Regions from separate parts of the Cellulosilyticum sp. WCF-2 genome, predicted to be linked through region 2. Evidence: a T-box and tRNA genes for the amino acid it is inferred to sense, from the RefSeq annotation. Region 2 holds a T-box; the other holds one or more tRNA genes.

Region 1 (4,294 bases), 800 kb from region 2:
TTCCAGCACCGGGCAGGCGTCAGCCCTTATACATCACCTTTCGGTTTAGCAAAGACCTGTGTTTTTGTTAAACAGTTGCTTGGGCCTATTCTCTGCGGCCTACCTAAGTAGGCACCCCTTCTCCCTAAGTTACGGGGTCATTTTGCCGAGTTCCTTAACAACGCTTCTCCCGTCGGCCTTAGGATTCTCTCCTCATCCACCTGTGTCGGTTTACGGTACGGGTACCTATCACGCAATAGCAGCTTTTCTCGGCAGTGTGGATTCAGCAACTTCTCTACTTTTATTTCGATCCCCATCACACTTCATCCTCGCCTAACGGATTTGCCTGTTAGGTGCGACTTTGTGCTTGGCCCAGGATACCATTCCTGGGTTTGCTTATCCTCCTGCGTCCCTGCAGTTCTGATAATAGGTAGTACTGGAATATGAACCAGTTGTCCATCGACTACGACTTTCGTCCTCGCCTTAGGTCCCGACTTACCCAGAGCAGATCAGCTTTACTCTGGAAACCTTGGATATTCGGCCTACAAGATTCTCACTTGTATCTCGCTACTCATTCCGGCATTCTCACTTGTAATTACTCCACAGCTCCTTACGGTACTGCTTCTGCGTCGTTACAACGCTCCTCTACCAATCCACTATTGTGAATTCCATAGCTTCGGTGGTGTGTTTTAGCCCCGGACATTTTCGGCGCAAGATCTCTCGACTAGTGAGCTATTACGCACTCTTTGAATGAGTGGCTGCTTCTAAGCCAACATCCTAGTTGTCTTCGAAATCTCACATCCTTTTCCACTTAACACACACTTGGGGACCTTAGCTGATGGTCTGGACTGTTTTCCTTTTGACCACGTGTCTTATCACTCGTAGTCTGACTGCTGATGGTATCTTGATGGCATTCTTAGTTTGATATGCTTCGGTAAGCTTGTGGGCCCCCTAGGCAATTCAGTGCTTTACCTCCATTAGACTCCTATCAACGCTAGCCCTAAAGCTATTTCGAGGAGAACCAGCTATCTCCGGGTTCGATTGGAATTTCTCCGCTACCCACACGTCATCTCCACCTTTTTCAACAGATGTGAGTTCGGACCTCCATTACCTTTTACGGTAACTTCATCCTGCACATGGGTAGGTCACCCGGTTTCGGGTCTACTAACAATGACTATTTTGGCGCCCTATTCAGACTTGGTTTCCCTTCGGCTTCGTACCTCCTGGTACTTAACCTTGCCACAGCTAGTAACTCGCCGGACCGTTCTACAAAAAGTACGCGGTTGCGCATCATATGGCGCTTCCACTGCTTGTAAACATAGAGTTTCAGGTTCTCTTTCACTCCCCTCCCGGGGTTCTTTTCACCTTTCCTTCACAGTACTATGCGCTATCGGTCACCGAGGAGTATTTAGGCTTGGGGGGTGGTCCCCCCGGCTTCCCACAAGGTTTCTCGTGTCTCGTGGTACTCTGGATACTGCTAGGCTTCACTTGGATTTCGCTTACGGGATTATCACCCTCTTTGATGAGACTTTCCAGACTCTTCAGCTATCCGCATTCTTGCCATGACGCAGTCCTCAACCCCAGATTACAAGTAATCTGGTTTGGCCTGTTTCCCTTTCGCTCGCCGCTACTTAGGAAATCGATGTTTCTTTCTCCTCCTGAAGGTACTTAGATGTTTCAGTTCCCTTCGTTCCCTTCCTATAGTTATGGATTGGCTATAGGATGACAGAGGTTTGCTCTGCCAGGTTTCCCCATTCGGATATCTACGGATCAAGGTTTATTTGCAACTCCCCGTAGCTTTTCGCAGCTTATCACGTCCTTCATCGGCTCTCGGTGCCAAGGCATCCACTCTACGCTCTTAGTAGCTTGACCTATAATGATTAACTTTCGTTAATCGGTCGTTTGTGCCTTGTTAATCAACTTTCGTTGAATACAAAGAATATTTATTATCGGTTAAATTGTAGATTTTACACCCTGACAAACATCTTGCATTATACAATGCGTGTACATTTATCGTTAGGCGCAAGTTATATTACTATAACTTACAAATCTATAATTGTTGTAGTATTTGTTTTTCAAAGTACGATTAAGGATTTAGTTAATTTCCTTTTACTTATAGTACACTAGGTGCACTAGTAGGCCCGAGTGGACTCGAACCACCGACCTCACGCTTATCAGGCGTGCGCTCTAACCACCTGAGCTACGAGCCTATAAAATGTGGCAACCACTTACTCTCCCAGTCAGTCTCCCGACAAGTACCATCAGCCGCTTAGATCTTAACCTACGTGTTCGGAATGGAAACGGGTGTTTCCCCTAAGCGCATCATCACCACAAATGAGTGAAATATTCAATTCCGTAGTATTTTATATGCTAACACTTCGACTCCGCTTCATCTCAGTGAAAGTTGATTCACTACGTTCATAAACTTTCAAAACAAAACAGTAACTACTAAACCAGCGATTTCTATCCTTAGAAAGGAGGTGATCCAGCCGCACCTTCCGATACGGCTACCTTGTTACGACTTCACCCCAGTTATTGGTTTTGCCTTAGACGGCTCCCTCCCCGAAGGGTTGGGTCACCGGCGTTGGGCCCCCCCAACTCCCATGGTGTGACGGGCGGTGTGTACAAGACCCGGGAACGTATTCACCGCGACATTCTGATTCGCGATTACTAGCGATTCCAACTTCATGTAGTCGAGTTGCAGACTACAATCCGAACTGGGACTGCTTTTTTGAGGTTTGCTGACTCTCGCGAGATCGCTTCCCTTTGTAGCAGCCATTGTAGCACGTGTGTAGCCCTAAACATAAGGGGCATGATGATTTGACGTCATCCCCACCTTCCTCCAAGTTATCCCTGGCAGTCTCTCTAGAGTGCCCAACTTAATGCTGGCTACTAAAGATAGGGGTTGCGCTCGTTGCGGGACTTAACCCAACATCTCACGACACGAGCTGACGACAACCATGCACCACCTGTCACCAATGTCCTAGCAAGCTAGGAAAGAAGGCATTACCCTTCGGTCATCGGGATGTCAAGTTTAGGTAAGGTTCTTCGCGTTGCTTCGAATTAAACCACATGCTCCACCGCTTGTGCGGGTCCCCGTCAATTCCTTTGAGTTTCAATCTTGCGATCGTACTTCCCAGGTGGAATGCTTAATGTGTTAACTTCGGCACCGAGACCCGTAAGCCCCGACACCTAGCATTCATCGTTTACAGCGTGGACTACCAGGGTATCTAATCCTGTTTGCTCCCCACGCTTTCGTGCCTCAGCGTCAGTTATGGTCCAGAAAGCCGCCTTCGCTACTGGTGTTCCTCCGAATCTCTACGCATTTCACCGCTACACTCGGAATTCCACTTTCCTCTCCCACACTCTAGTTCATCAGTTTCAGAAGCAGCTTAGAGGTTGAGCCCCTAAATTTCACTTCTGACTTAACAAACCGCCTACGCACCCTTTACACCCAGTAAATCCGGATAACGCTCGCTCCCTACGTATTACCGCGGCTGCTGGCACGTAGTTAGCCGGAGCTTCTTAGTCAGGTACCGTCATTTTTTCTTCCCTGCTGATAGAAGTTTACAATCCGAAGACCTTCCTCCTTCACGCGGCGTCGCTGCATCAGGCTTGCGCCCATTGTGCAATATTCCCCACTGCTGCCTCCCGTAGGAGTTTGGGCCGTGTCTCAGTCCCAATGTGGCCGTTCACCCTCTCAGGCCGGCTATGGATCGTCGCCTTGGTGGGCTGTTATCTCACCAACTAGCTAATCCAACGCGGGTCCATCCTATGCCGATAAAATCTTTACTATAACAATCATGCGATTATCCATAGTTTATGCGGTATTAGCGTTCGTTTCCAAACGTTATCCCCCTGCATAGGGCAGGTTACCCACGCGTTACTCACCCGTCCGCCACTAAGTTCTAGGAGCAAGCTCCTATCACTTCGTTCGACTTGCATGTGTTAAGCACGCCGCCAGCGTTCATCCTGAGCCAGGATCAAACTCTCATAAAAAAGTTTGTCCGTGTAGTATCTCTACTACTGACTATTTTACTTAGTACAAGTTGTACTGATTCTCATCTCTTATTAGAGACGTAATGAATCGACTGGTTTATAGTTACTATTTTGTTTTCAAAGTTCATTCTTATCAAGGCTTACTGCCTTTTCTTGTCTACTGCTATTCGCCGCTGACTCGTATAATATTACAACATCTTTCTACAGACGTCAACACCTTTTTTAACTTTTTTTAGTTAAACACAGTTTTTTAAAGTTGTTCACATACCATCCACAACTTATCAACTAATTTATACACACTTATGCCTAAAATATA
Region 2 (4,294 bases):
AGTGTATGAAGTTTAGAAAGTACCCATTTATCCATCATGTTTAATGTATCATATTTAAGTTCGTACTTAGTTGGATCAAACTCATCAATGTTTGCGTAAAGTACATAGAACGCATAAGTGTTCCAGAAAGTACCCATGAATTTACGTTGAGATTCACTTACGTTTTCACCAGCAAATCTGCTTGGAAGCCATGGAGCAGAAGCAGAGTAGAAGTACCAACGAACAGCATCAGCACCTTGCACATCAAGAACTGACCAAGGGTCTACTACATTACCTTTGTGCTTACTCATTTTAATCCCATCTTTATCACCTACGTGCCCAAGAACGATAACATTTTTGTATGGTGCTTTATCAAAGATAAGTGTAGAGATAGCCATTAGGGTATAGAACCATCCACGAGTTTGGTCAACAGCTTCTGAGATGAAGTCAGCTGGGAAGTTTTCTTCAAATACTTCTTTGTTTTCAAATGGATAGTGAAGTTGTGCAAATGGCATTGAACCACTATCATACCAGCAGTCGATAACATCAGATACTCTTGTCATAGTGCTGCCACACTCTGGACAGTTAAGGTGAACGTTGTCAATGTATGGTTTGTGAAGTTCGATATTGTCTGGGCAGTCAGAGCTCATTGATTTAAGTTCTTCGATGCTTCCGATTAAGTGTTTGTGACCACATTTACATTCCCAAATTGGAAGTGGAGTACCCCAGTATCTTGAACGAGAAAGACCCCAGTCAATAACACCTTCAAGGAAGTTGCCAAAACGACCTTCACCAATTGATTCAGGCATCCAGTTTACTGTTTTGTTGTTAGCTACTAAACGATCACGTACTTTAGTCATTTCAATGAACCATGTGTCACGTGCATAGTAAAGAAGTGGTGTATCACATCTCCAGCAGTGTGGGTAGCTATGTGTATGAGGCATGGCTTTAAATAAAGTGCCTTGTTCTTTTAAATATTTAAGAATTTCTGGATCTGCATTTTTAACGAATACATCTTTAAGCTGAGGGAACTGAGCTATGAATTCTTCTGTAAAGTAACCTTGTTCGTTAACAAGTTGTACAAATGGGAGGCCATTTGCACGTCCTACTCTAGCATCATCTTCACCGAATGCAGGTGCGATGTGTACGATACCTGTACCATCTGTAAGTGTTACGTAGTTATCAGCTACTACGAAGAATGCTTTTTTATCTATTTTAGTACATGTAAAGAGTGGTTCATATTCTGTGCCACATAATTCTTTACCTGCAAATTTTTCTGTGATTTCTACGCCTTCTGTGCCAAGAACTGCTTCCACTAAAGCTTCAGCTAAAATGTAAGTAGCACCTTCAAAGTTAGCTCTTACGTAAGTGTGTTCTGGGTTCACACAAAGAGCAACGTTTGATGGAAGTGTCCAAGGTGTTGTTGTCCAAGCTAAAAGGTAAGTGTTATCTTCACCTACCACTTTGAATTTACATGTAGCTGTTTGATCTTTAATATCTTTATAACCTTGTGCTACTTCGTGGGAAGAAAGAGATGTTCCACAACGTGGGCAGTAAGGTACGATTTTGTGACCTTTGTAAATAAGGTCTTTGTCCCAAATTTGACGAAGTGACCACCATACGGATTCGATGTAGTTGTTATCATAAGTCACATATGGATGCTCCATATCTACCCAATAGCCTACACGGTCAGACATCTTTTCCCATTCACTTTGATATTTCCAAACACTTTCTTTGCATTTAGAGATGAAAGGTTCAATACCATATTCTTCAATTTGTGGTTTACCACTAATACCAAGGAGTTTTTCTACTTCAAGCTCTACTGGAAGACCATGAGTATCCCAACCAGCTTTACGAAGTACTTTATAGCCTTTCATGGTTTTATAACGTGGCATAATATCTTTCATTGTACGAGTTAAGATATGTCCAATGTGAGGTTTACCATTAGCTGTAGGTGGTCCATCATAAAATGTGAATACAGGACCGCCTTCTCTGGATTTAATTGATTCTTCAAATACGTTATTTTTCTTCCAAAACTCTAAGACTTCAAGCTCTCTGTCTACAAAGTTAAGGGCAGTGTCGACTTTCTTATACATAGTCATCCTCCTAAATAAATTGTATAAAATAAAGGTTTTGGATTTTAGAGCATCAAAAAAGCTCCTTCATCCATCAACAGGACGAAAGAGCACTATAAGTCATCTTCCGCGGTACCACCTGATTTGCCTTCTATAAAGGCCGCTCGTTATACCTTTCCTTACGGTAACGGTAGGAAACCGTCAGAGCCTACTTCAATCAAAGATCTAGGTTCGGTCTGCCACTCCAAGGTGATTTTTCGTATTTTCTATCGTATGGGCTTTCACCAACCCCACTCGCTTTGACGCATCAAAAATAGTACTAGTCCTTTTCATTGTGTTTGGTAACATATAAAAATTAATAGTAATATTATAAATTTAAAAATAGAGTTTGTAAAGGCAAAACACAAAATTTGTAGTTAAGAAATAAGTTGAAAAAGAGCGTTAAATAAGTATATAGAAGCTTATAAAGTAAACATATTAGAAAAGTTAACATATAATATAAGGAGTAAATCTGAAAAGGAGAAGCTAACATGAGTTGTGAGAGTAGTGATTGCTCATCTGGTAGAAGGAGAAGCAGAAGTACAGATTGCAGAGAAAGTAGCCGATCTGTAAGGAGAGTAGAAGTTGTAAGAGGTTTTGGCACCGTGGATAGTATTGGTGTACCTAGTGTTGGATGTAATGTAACTGATACTGAACAAGTAGATTTTAAAATTCGTATATTTAGAAGAGAAGATAGATTTGAGGGAGAAGTTAACATAGTTAATTTTGATAGAAGGAGAAAATTTAATTCCAATGACTTGATGTTTTTTACAGGAGATGAAAATGGTTTTTTATGTGTCTTTTGCGTGACTTCAGATGATGGCTGCTGCCGTTTTGAAATGGTTGTAGAGGCAAGTCCTATCGTATGTGCAAGAGGCACAGCAGCAATGTTCTTTGCTTATTCAGCCCCTATTAATACAGCAGGCATTAATATAGGAGGAGAAGTAGTTAGAGGCGAAATTTTATTCTGTGAAAATGCATGTTGTTGCCGTTAATAAAATAGAAAAGCTACACTCAATCTAAACAGGGGTATAGCTTTTCTATTAAAAGCTACCATTTAAGTAATATTTTAACCGTTTAAGCAAGAATTATTGTAAAAGAAGTAGGGGAGTTTTACAATCTACGTTATATACAATAGAGATTATAAGGAATAAGGAGGAACTCATGATAAGAATTTTGTTATATGACGAAGAGATTGAGGAACGCAGACAACTTTGCAAGCAAATACTAAAATATTATGAAGCATATAAGTTAGTTGTTCAGATAAGTGAGTTTGAAGATTATGTATCAGTTTTAGATGCTTTGAAAAAAGAAAACTTTGAGCTTGTGGTGATAGCACAAGACGGAACCTTTAGCCTAGAAGTAGTAGATAGAGTACGTCGTATGAAGCCAGATATAAAGCTACTTTGGTGTAGTGATTTAGATTTTGCTATTCGTTCCTATGATGTACAAGCTAAATATTTTTTGAAAAAGCCTATTAGTGAAGAAACTCTGGCACAAGCACTGAAAAAGTGTGAGCTTACTTCATAAATGAAGTAATACTGATGCATGGAAAACACCTTCCTTGACATCAAAGGTGGCAATACCTTTATAACGCTGAGCAATATTTTTTACAGACAAAGAACCAGTTCCTATACCAGGATGCTTAGTAGAATAAATACCAATATCTTCTGCTATTGATAATTCTGTTTCACAGGAATTATCAATAGTAAGGACAAAGGTATTAACGTTTTGTAAACCGCCTTTAATGACAATAAAATTATGATTTCTTTCTTGTGTTTTACAAGCATCATAAGCATTTTCTAGAAGATTACCAAATACTACAATTAAATCAGGGTCAGCAATATTTATTTCGGAAGGAATGTTAAGTTGTGCTGAGAATTTAATTTGTTTTTCTTCTGCTAGCTGAGCATAGTAGGAAATAACTGAGTTTACAGCATAGTGAGAACAAAAAGATATAGGAGTATCAGATGGGAGTATACGCATATAGTCGCTTAAGTAATCTCGTAATTTATTCCAATTTTGTTCTTCGATGCATATACCTATAAAAGCAAGATGCTGACGTAAATCGTGTTTTGCTCTACGCGTTTCCTCCATACGGTCTTTAAGACTTTCATATTGTAAGCTTTGCATAGTAAGATGATGATTTTCTATTTTTAATCGTAAATTATCTTCAGTTTCATTAATAAGTAGGACTACCA

What was found. The T-box of region 2 lies ahead of ileS (isoleucine--tRNA ligase). A T-box ahead of a tRNA ligase gene usually reads a tRNA of that ligase, here a tRNA-Ile.
Region 1: it has a tRNA-Ile gene. The T-box ahead of ileS (isoleucine--tRNA ligase) is inferred to sense a tRNA for this amino acid. The anticodon was not compared.

The regions. Positions count from the first base shown of each region.
Region 1 is NZ_CP034675.1:802,077-806,370, reverse strand. It holds rRNA gene EKH84_RS03540 (23S ribosomal RNA) at 1-1,851, opposite strand, end outside; tRNA gene EKH84_RS03535 (tRNA-Ile) at 2,116-2,189, opposite strand; rRNA gene rrf (5S ribosomal RNA) at 2,195-2,312, opposite strand; rRNA gene EKH84_RS03525 (16S ribosomal RNA) at 2,453-3,978, opposite strand.
Region 2 is NZ_CP034675.1:1,395-5,688, reverse strand. It holds gene ileS (isoleucine--tRNA ligase) at 1-2,075, opposite strand, end outside; T-box leader at 2,150-2,396, opposite strand; gene EKH84_RS00020 (hypothetical protein) at 2,585-3,088, shown strand; gene EKH84_RS00015 (response regulator) at 3,258-3,623, shown strand; gene EKH84_RS00010 (ATP-binding protein) at 3,618-4,294, opposite strand, start outside.